Regions from separate parts of the Paraburkholderia sp. BR10872 genome, predicted to be linked through region 3. Evidence: riboswitches for the same ligand, from Rfam matches in the RefSeq annotation. Region 3 holds a riboswitch; each other region holds the start of a gene.
What was found. A riboswitch is a leader RNA that binds a small molecule or an ion and turns the genes downstream of it on or off. The one in region 3 is predicted to bind cobalamin.
Positions count from the first base shown of each region.

Region 1: it holds a riboswitch for cobalamin, as region 3 does, so the genes downstream of both, cobG (precorrin-3B synthase) here and AB4Y43_RS34755 (porin) in region 3, are expected to answer to the same signal.
Region 2: it holds a riboswitch for cobalamin, as region 3 does, so the genes downstream of both, AB4Y43_RS39005 (CbtB domain-containing protein) here and AB4Y43_RS34755 (porin) in region 3, are expected to answer to the same signal.
Region 4: it holds a riboswitch for cobalamin, as region 3 does, so the genes downstream of both, cobW (cobalamin biosynthesis protein CobW) here and AB4Y43_RS34755 (porin) in region 3, are expected to answer to the same signal.

Region 1 covers NZ_JBFRCN010000011.1:2,690-4,875, forward strand. Annotated here, with positions in the region: gene cobG (precorrin-3B synthase) at 1-1,105, opposite strand, end outside; cobalamin riboswitch at 1,201-1,388, opposite strand; gene cbiE (precorrin-6y C5,15-methyltransferase (decarboxylating) subunit CbiE) at 1,518-2,186, shown strand, end outside.
Region 2 covers NZ_JBFRCN010000096.1:13,080-15,265, reverse strand. Annotated here, with positions in the region: gene AB4Y43_RS39010 (histidine phosphatase family protein) at 4-633, opposite strand; cobalamin riboswitch at 678-823, shown strand; gene AB4Y43_RS39005 (CbtB domain-containing protein) at 863-1,081, shown strand; gene AB4Y43_RS39000 (CbtA family protein) at 1,095-1,847, shown strand; gene AB4Y43_RS38995 (ABC transporter permease) at 2,166-2,186, shown strand, end outside.
Region 3 covers NZ_JBFRCN010000065.1:11,566-13,751, reverse strand. Annotated here, with positions in the region: gene AB4Y43_RS34755 (porin) at 1-957, opposite strand, end outside; cobalamin riboswitch at 1,014-1,148, opposite strand; cobalamin riboswitch at 1,239-1,421, shown strand; gene AB4Y43_RS34750 (TonB-dependent receptor) at 1,524-2,186, shown strand, end outside.
Region 4 covers NZ_JBFRCN010000073.1:22,224-24,409, forward strand. Annotated here, with positions in the region: gene cobO (cob(I)yrinic acid a,c-diamide adenosyltransferase) at 1-20, opposite strand, end outside; gene AB4Y43_RS36200 (cobalamin biosynthesis protein) at 20-511, opposite strand; cobalamin riboswitch at 654-924, shown strand; gene cobW (cobalamin biosynthesis protein CobW) at 1,144-2,186, shown strand, end outside.

The DNA.
Region 1 (2,186 bases), on a different contig from region 3:
TCGAGCCCGTGCACGCGACGAGGCGCGCGAGCGGGTCGGCGCGGGAGGCGATGAGACCGAGCGCGTCCAGGCGTTCGAGCGCGGCGTGCATGGCGTGCGCGGGCACATTCGGCAGCAGGACGCCTTGCCAGGGCGTCACGCGCAATGTCGCGTCGCCCGAGTCTTCCGCGAGCGCGGCAAGTGCGCGCAGCGTTGGCGCGTCGATACGGCCGAGAGCGGGCTGCGCGCCCACGTAGCCGCTGCCGTCGGCGTGCAGCGCGTATGCGCCGAGGCGCAAGCCGGCGGGGCTCGCCGCGCGGCGCCAAGCGGGCAGCGTGGCGTCGTCGCGCGTCAACGTGAAGTCGCCATGCTGTTGCGCGCGCTGTAGCAGCGCGTCGAGCGAATGAGTGGCGAGGACGTCGCGCATGCGTGTGGCGGCCGCGCCCGCGAGATCGAGGAACGCATGCAACAGCGCGCGCATCGATGCGCAAACGTCTTCGGCCGCGAGCGTGCCGACTGGCCGCGCCGTGGGGCGACCTGCGAGGCCCACTGCGAAGCGCACCGTTGCGCCATCATGCAGCGCGGCGAGCCAGATGTCGTGCGGATGCTCGAGCGTCGCCACACGTTCACCGCCGTCGAGTAGCAACGCGAACTTGGGCGAGAGTGCGGCGAAGCGTGGCTCGCGCTGCATCATGTCGATGAGCGCAGCGGCGAGTTCCGTCGTGTCCCACAACGCGTCAGGGTCGAGGCCCGCGAGCGGGCTCAGCATCACGTTGCGCAATTCGTCGGCGGCGCATGCACGCTCGACCGGGCTCGCGGCGTCGATGCCGGCAGGGCCGAGGCCTGCGTCGATCAGCGCGGCGCTCAATGCCGCTTCTTCGCCGGCGCGCACGCCGCGAATCTGCACGTTCGCGCGATTGGTCAGTTCGAGTACGCCGTTCGCGTGCGTCGACGCTGCGTCGGCGAGGGCCCGCGCACGCGCGGCGCTCAGCGCGCCGCCAGGCAGGCGGATGCGGCACAGGCCGCCGTCGCGCGCCGCGACCACGCGCAGGAGCCCCGGGCACGCCGAGGGGCGGAGCACGGCCAATGCGGCAGCGGGCGAGACAGGCTTCGTTTCGTGTTTCAAGGCATTACCGGGTAAGCATCACGCTGGAGCGGCGCGTTGCCCGCACGGCAGGCGGGAAACGGCAGCGGTATCGGTACACCCCGTCCGATATGGGTTCGCGCGAACAGTCGGCCGGCAGGTCTCCTGGCTCGCAGGTCGTGAGCCGCATCGGCCTTCCCGGTAAAACCAGTGGCTCGGGTGGATGCGGTCTCGCTGCTCACAGTCGCGGGGCGGCCACAGCTTGCTGTGTTCCCTTTTTGCGATCCGGAGTTGGCGCTTCAGCGCTTGCTCCGGTCTCATGCAAAGCTGCCTTAACGGCACCGGCGGACACGGTATTATGCCCGTTTTCACGCGTGCTCCACCCCACGATCGGGCTGCGGGCCGTGGCGGTGTAGGGAAACAGGCAACCAAACAGGCAACGGCGGGAGAGCGAATGCAGGGCACGCAGGCATGGCTGACGGTGGTGGGCATCGGCGACGATGGATACGCGGGGCTCGGGCGCGACGCGCGGCGCGTGCTGTTCGACGCGGCCATCGTGACGGGTGGCGAACGCCATCTGGCGATGCTGCCCTCGCGCGTGCGTGCACGGCGCGAAGCGTGGCCCCAGCCGTTTAGCGTCGAGGCGCTGCTTGCGTACCGCGAGTCGAATCAGTCCGTATGCGTGCTCGCGAGCGGCGACCCCATGCTGTTCGGCGTGGGCGCGACGCTCGCGCGCCGCGTGGTGCCCGGTGAAATGCGCGTGCTGCCCGCGCCGTCGTCGCTCTCGCTCGCGGCGGCGCGCAAGGGGTGGGCGCTGCAAGATACGGCGATGGTCTCGCTCGTCGGTCGTCCGCTCGATGCGCTGCGCCGCCATCTCTACGCGCGCTCGCGCGTGCTCGCGTTGAGCGCGGATGGGCGCACGCCCGCGGCGCTTGCCGCGTTGCTCGCCGAAGCGGGCTTCGGCGCCACGCGTCTTGCCGTGTTCGAGCATCTGGGCGGCCCGCTCGAACGCCGCATAGAAGGCCGCGCCGATGCGTGGCACGTTGAAGAAGCCGCGGCGCTCAATCTGGTCGCGTTCGAATGCGAAAGCGATAGTGCGCAGACGCCCGCGCGCGGCTGGACG
Region 2 (2,186 bases), on a different contig from region 3:
TCCTCACTTCATCGCCGCGAGCCAAACCCAGCCGTGCTCTGTGCGGCGTAGGGCCGTCACGGAAAGCGGCGCGATTTCGATCGAGCGAAACCCCGCCGACGGCGCGCCCAGCGCGTGAAGAATCGCCGCCCGGATCACGCTCGCGTGCGTGAAGGCGACCACGTTGTGCCCCGAGTCGGGCACCGCATCGAGCCAGGCGCTGACGCGCGTGCGGACATCGTCGAACGATTCGCCGCCGCCTGGCGGCCGAAAGCCCGGATCGCGCGTCCAGGCCGCTAGGGCCTCGGGCGCTTCACGCGCGAGATCCGTCAGGCGCTGACCTTGCCACGCGCCGAAGGCGGTTTCGGCGAGCGCTTCAGCTGGCGTTGCCCCCGCGAAGCCTGCCGCGCGTGCGCTCGCGCGGGCGATCGCGGCGGGACTCGTGAGCGCACGCGGCACCTCGCCATTGCGATTACCACCGGCCAGCCCCGCGTGCCAGCGCTCGCGCCAGGCGGCAAGCGCCTCGAGTACGCGCGCGTCGAGCGCTGCTTCGGCGTCTTCACCCGCAACAGGCACTTCAGGCACGTGCGGGAACGTGCCCGAGCGCAGAGCAGCGTTCGCCGCATGGCTCACCAGCCAGACTGTCGTCGACATGCTTTTCCTTATGCTTCACTACTCTTTGGCTGACATCCGGGCCGCGGCCGGCCGCCGCAGCGCGTAGAATACGGGCTCCACGACACGCGGAAGCCGGTGCAAGTCCGGCGCGGTCGCGCCACTGTAACTGGTTGCCGTCGAAAACATCGAAGCAACGGAAGTCAGACCTGCGCGTCGTGAACCACTCTTTCAACGACTAGCGGGGCGCGTAACCCCAGGAGAAGTCAGCATGTCCGAAACCTCATTCCCCTTGCAGCACGCCCCGGCCGCGCCGGCGCCCATTGCGCTGCGAGACATCCTGCCCTGGGCGATCTTCGGCGGCCTGATGCTGCTGCTGGCCCTGTACTTCGTGGGCGCCGAGCAGGGCGCCACGTCGATCTTCCCGGGCATGTACGTCCACGAGTTCGTTCACGACGGCCGCCATCTGCTCGGCTTCCCCTGCCACTGACCGGGAGCTGACCATGGTTGGCAAGTTGCTGGTGCGCGGCATGCTCGCAGGCATCGCCGCGGGACTTCTCACGTTCGGCTTCGCGAAGATCGCAGGCGAGCCCCAGGTCGATCAGGCGATCTCCTTCGAGGAGAAAGCCGACGCCGCGAAGGGCGAAGCGCCCGAGCCCGAAATCGTCAGCCGCAAGACCCAGGCGAGCGTCGGTCTCTTCACGGGCGTGATGGTCTATGGCGCGTCGATCGGCGGACTCTTTGCGCTCGTCTTCGCGTATGCCAATGGTCGCGTGGGGCGTCTTTCGCCGCGCGCGCTCTCGGCCTGGCTCGCGCTCGCCGCCTTCGTCGCGATCTACCTGGTGCCGAACATCAAGTATCCGGCGAATCCGCCCTCGGTCGGCGACCCGGAGACGATCGGCTATCGCACCGGGCTCTTTTTCCTGATGATCGCGATCTCGATCGCCGTGTCGGTGTTCTCGCTCAAGGTGCGCGCCGCGTTCGTGCCGCGCCTTGGCCTCTGGAACGCTTCGATCGTGGCGCTCGTGCTGTTCGTCGTCGTGATCGGCGCGATCCAGCTCGCGTTGCCGACGATCAACGAGGTGCCCGCCGCGTTCCCGGCCGTGCTGCTGTGGAAGTTCCGCACGGTGTCGATCGGCATGCAGTTCATTCTCTGGACGACGATCGGTCTGCTTTTCGGCGCGCTCGCCGAAAAGCTGCTCGGCGCGAACGCCCGTACCGGCAGCGCACGCGGCACGCAAACGCGCGCCGCATAAGCTCCGCCGGGGCCGCAGCGCGCACATCGCGCGCCTATCGAAAAAGCGACCCCAAACTTGCGTAAATGCCCCGCGCGCCTCGCGTGCCGGGGCATTTTTTTTCGCCTTTCAAAAGCATCGCGCCCGCGGCTGTGCGGGCCTGATCCGCACGCGCCGACGCGTCGCGCGGCAATGCTGCACTGCAATATCCGCGCCGCACGAGTTTGAGCAATCCATTTTGCACTGAGACGATCCGCGCCAGTTCATCGGTTTCAGCGGCGCCCACGTGCCGCGCGAGGCCGCCCGAAACGACAAAACAACTTTGTTCCGGAGACGCGCGTGATCCTTTACGGCTTTGGC
Region 3 (2,186 bases):
CAGTTGATAGCCGGCCTGCAGCGCGCCTTGATGCCAATGCGCGGAGGTCGCGCCCGTGTAGGCATACATGCCCGCCAGCGAGAACGCGGGCGTCACCTGCCATAGCGCATTCACTTCGTAATTGCTGAATGCGACCGAAGGCAAGGGCGCGCCGCCGTCGGCCTCGCTGACACGGGTATGAATGGAACGCGACCAGGCCGCGCCAAGCGTGACGTCGCCGAGCGCGTAGCTCATGCCCGCGCCGATGGTGTCTTCGCGCTGCACCGCGACCTCGGTCGGCACGAGGCCCGCACCCGGCAGCACCGATGTATCGTACGCACCCACCGAAGAGGCGCCGCGTCCGTTGATGTGCATCCACGCCACGCCTGCGCTGAACGGGCCGCCTTCGTAATGGACGCCGAAGCCGTAAGCGCGATTTTGCGCGAAGCGCCCCGCCTCGTTCGAAAACGCGTACATCGCGCCGGCGCTGAAACCACCGTACGTTGCGCTCGCGTACTTCACGGCGTTCGAGGCGAGCCACGAATTGTTGGCGTTGTCGTTGTCGAACGGATGCGCGAATGCCGTGCCGCCTGCGCCGCCCGTTAGTGTGAACGGGGCGAAGTAGTCGTGCATCGTGTCGTACTGGCGGCCCAGCGTAATCGTGCCGAGTCGTTCGGATTGCAGACCAACGTAGAACGGATGGTCGTTGAAGGCTTCGCCAGAGGTGGACGAGAAGCCGCGCTCGAGGCGAAAGATCGCGGCGTTGCCGCCGCCGAGGTCCTCAGTGCCCTGCAGGCCCCAGAAGCTGCCGTCGACAAGACCCGAGCCTGCACGATATTGGGTGCGGCCGCCAACGTCGCTGACATAGTCGACGCTCGCGTCCATCTCACCGTACAACGTGACCTGCTGCGCCGAGGCGCCAGCGCCGGTGAATGCCAATGCCGTCCCACCCAGGACGGCGAGAATGTTCTTGTTCATGAGTCTTCTTGTTTGTGTAGGTGGGATTGCGTGGACGAGCGCCGTCCGCCCCCGCTCGATGCGGCGAGGACGTAGCGAGGTCTGACTTCTGGCTCGATTGACCGCCGGTCACAGTGGCGCGACCGCGCCGGATTCTCACCGGCTTCCCTGCTGCGTTTCGCTTGTGCAGCGCCTACGCGCGAAAAACAGCCGCAAGGATAGCGTAAGTTGCGGAAGCAGCCAAACCGGGTGTTTTTGCCACACGACGCTCGTCAAAGGTTGACGCACCGATTGCGCGGCCCTTACCCTTGCGCCCTGATGGTTCCCGGCGACGGGATCAAAAGGGAACGCAGTGCAAGACTGCGGCTGCCCCCGCAACTGTAAGCGGCGAGTCCATGCCAGAGAAGGCCACTGGGAAACCGGGAAGGCCGGCTGCGGATGTCGACCCGCGAGCCAGGAGACCTGCCATCAACCGAGTCCAGCAGCCGCAGCGGGCGGGGATCCCCAATGCGCAAGCACCGCCCGCGTGGCGATCGCCCGTTGCACGGACAGCCCGTATTTCAGGAGCTGTTTCCAGCCACCGCATCATGAACTTTCGCCAATTCGTATTGACTTCCGCCGCGCTCGCCTGGGCGTGGCAAACCGCGCATGCCGCCGACGCCGCCAATGCCGCCAATGCCGCCAATGCATCGTCCGCCCAGGCGCCGCAACAAGCCGGCGGCGACACCACGCTGCCCAATATCCTCGTCGTGGGCGACGCGCAGCATCTGCCACAATCGTTCGATCAGCGCTATGCAACCACCCAGGTGCTTACGCGCGAAGACCTCGAGCGCGTGTCCCCCGTCGACCCCAGCATCGCGCAGGCGCTCGCCACGCTGCCGGGTGTCACCGTCTCGCAGACCGGCGGCCCGGGGTCGTACACGGGGGTGAGCATCCGCGGCTCGTCGGCCGACCAGGTGGCCGTGTTCATCGACGGAATACGCATAGGCTCCGTCACCACGGGCACGGCCGAATGGGCCGATCTTGCGACTGCCTCGTTCGACCGGGTCGAGGTGATCTCCGGTCCCGCCGCCGCCTCGTTCGGCGCGGATGCCGTGGGCGGCGTCGTCCAACTGTTCACGCGCCATGCGTCGAACCAGCCGAACCAGACCACCGTCTCGTTCGGCGGCGGATCGAACAAGACCTTCGACTCGCAGGTGCGCACCTCGGGCTCGATCGGCTCGACAGGGCCGCTTTCCGCACTGAGCGGC
Region 4 (2,186 bases), on a different contig from region 3:
GATTCGGGATCGGTTTTCATCATCGGGATTGGTTTGGTTGCGGCGCTTTCGCGTCCGCATTTGCGTCGTTTGGCAGAATGCCTGCGATTGCGACCGTCACGCCGTCGAGCGCCAGCTTGCCGCGCACGAGCGGAGCGCCGCCCGCCGCCAGACGCGCGCAGGGTTCGCACACGCCGTCTACGCCGAACTGCGCTTGCGCGGCTGCGGAGGGGGGCGCCAGTATCGGTGTCGCGGCGAGTTGCTCCCGCGTGTACGTGTGCAGCGGCAGCGCATGTGCCGCGCAAAACGCGTGCAAGGCGGGTTCGCCGGCTTTTGCATCGAGCGTTGCCACGGCCGTTACGCTGTCGAGAGGCCACGCGCCGAGCGCGGCGCGCACCGCGGCTTCGACCTGCGCGAGCGTCACGCCGCGCCGGCAGCCGATGCCGAGCGCAAGCGGCGGCACGCGCTGCGCGGGTTCCGGCGTGGCTTCGAATGAGGCTGCGCCCGAGGCGCGATTTTCGGCAGGATTCACGGCGAGGGCGTCGATCGAAGGCGTGACCGCAGGGGCAAAACGAGCAAAAGCGTCGCGTTCCGGCGGGCGCCGGATGCGCGCTACGATAGCACACGCTTTTGCGGCTTCCCACGCCTTCCTTGACGCACGGGCCCCCCGCGCCTACACTCGCACGCACTCTGGTGCTCGCGCGCGCGATTCATAATGCGCGCGCAGTTAAACGGGAATCAGGGAGCCATCCCGCCTCGGGCATGGCCAACCTGAACTGCACCCGCAACGGTACAACGAGCGCGGCGTTCGCACGAATGCCGCAAACCGCTTCCATGCTTTACGCAGTCCACGCCACTGTGCAAGCCGGCCGCAAGGCCGCTCGCGCGGGAAGGCGAAGCGGTGTTTCGTCAGTCCGGATACCGGCCAGATACGTGGGATTCGCGCTGCGGGGATGCGGTGCCGGGTCCGTGATTTTCATGCGTCAGCCGGGCGAGGCCCGGGTGCGTTTCTGGTCGTTCGTCCCCTGCAGGTTGTTGGATCGTTGCGCGTGACAGCGTCTCCATGGATACGCGCGTGTGCGCAACACGGCACCCGCACGAACGGCAGGCGCGACGCACCATGCCCCTCGATACGGCCTGGCGCCGAAGGAGCACTTCATGCAAATGCGCAAGATTCCGGTCACGATCGTGACGGGCTTTCTCGGCAGCGGTAAAACCACGTTGCTGCGTCACATTCTCCAGCACGCGGGCGGCCTGCGCGTCGCGGTCATCGTCAACGAATTCGGCGAACTCGGTATCGACGGCGAGATTCTGCGCGGTTGCGGCATTGGCTGCGACGAGAACGGCAACGAAACGGAAGCCCAGCTCTACGAACTCGCGAACGGCTGCCTTTGCTGCACCGTGCAGGAAGAGTTCTTCCCCGTGATGGAGAAACTGCTCGAACGCCGCGGCGATGTCGATCACGTGCTGATCGAAACTTCGGGTCTCGCGCTGCCCAAGCCGCTCGTGCAGGCGTTCAACTGGCCGTCGATCCGCAACGCGTTCACCGTCGATGCGGTCGTGACCGTGGTGGACTGCCCCGCCGCCGCGAGCGGCCAGTTCGCTGAAAATCCGCGGGCCGTGGACGCGCAGCGCCGCGCCGACCCGAACCTCGATCACGAGTCGCCGCTGCACGAGCTGTTCGAAGACCAGCTTTCGGCCGCCGACCTCATCATTCTCAACAAGACCGATCTGCTGGACGTTGCGGGCCAGGACGCGCTCATCGCCGAGCTGCGCGAAGAGCTGCCGCCGCAGGTGAAGATCGTGCGCGCGCAGCACGGCAAGCTCGATCTGCATACGCTGCTCGGGCTCGAGGCGGCCTCCGAGGAGAGCATTCATCTGCGGCACGACCATCACGGTTCCGCCGACGATCCCGATCATCATCATGACGAGTTCGATTCGGTTGTGGTGTCGGGCAATGCGGCTTCGCGCGAGACTGTGATCGAGGCGCTGCAGCAACTCGTCGATGCGCACACGATCTATCGCGTGAAGGGCTTTGCCGCGCTGCCGGGTGCGCCCATGCGCCTCGTGATTCAAGGCGTGGGCCGCCGCTTCGACAGCTATTTCGACCGCCGCTGGAACGCGCAGGAAAGCGCGGCGCAGCCGCTTGCGAGCCGCTTCGTGCTGATCGGAGAGGATCTCGATGGCGCGACGCTGCAAGCGGCCTT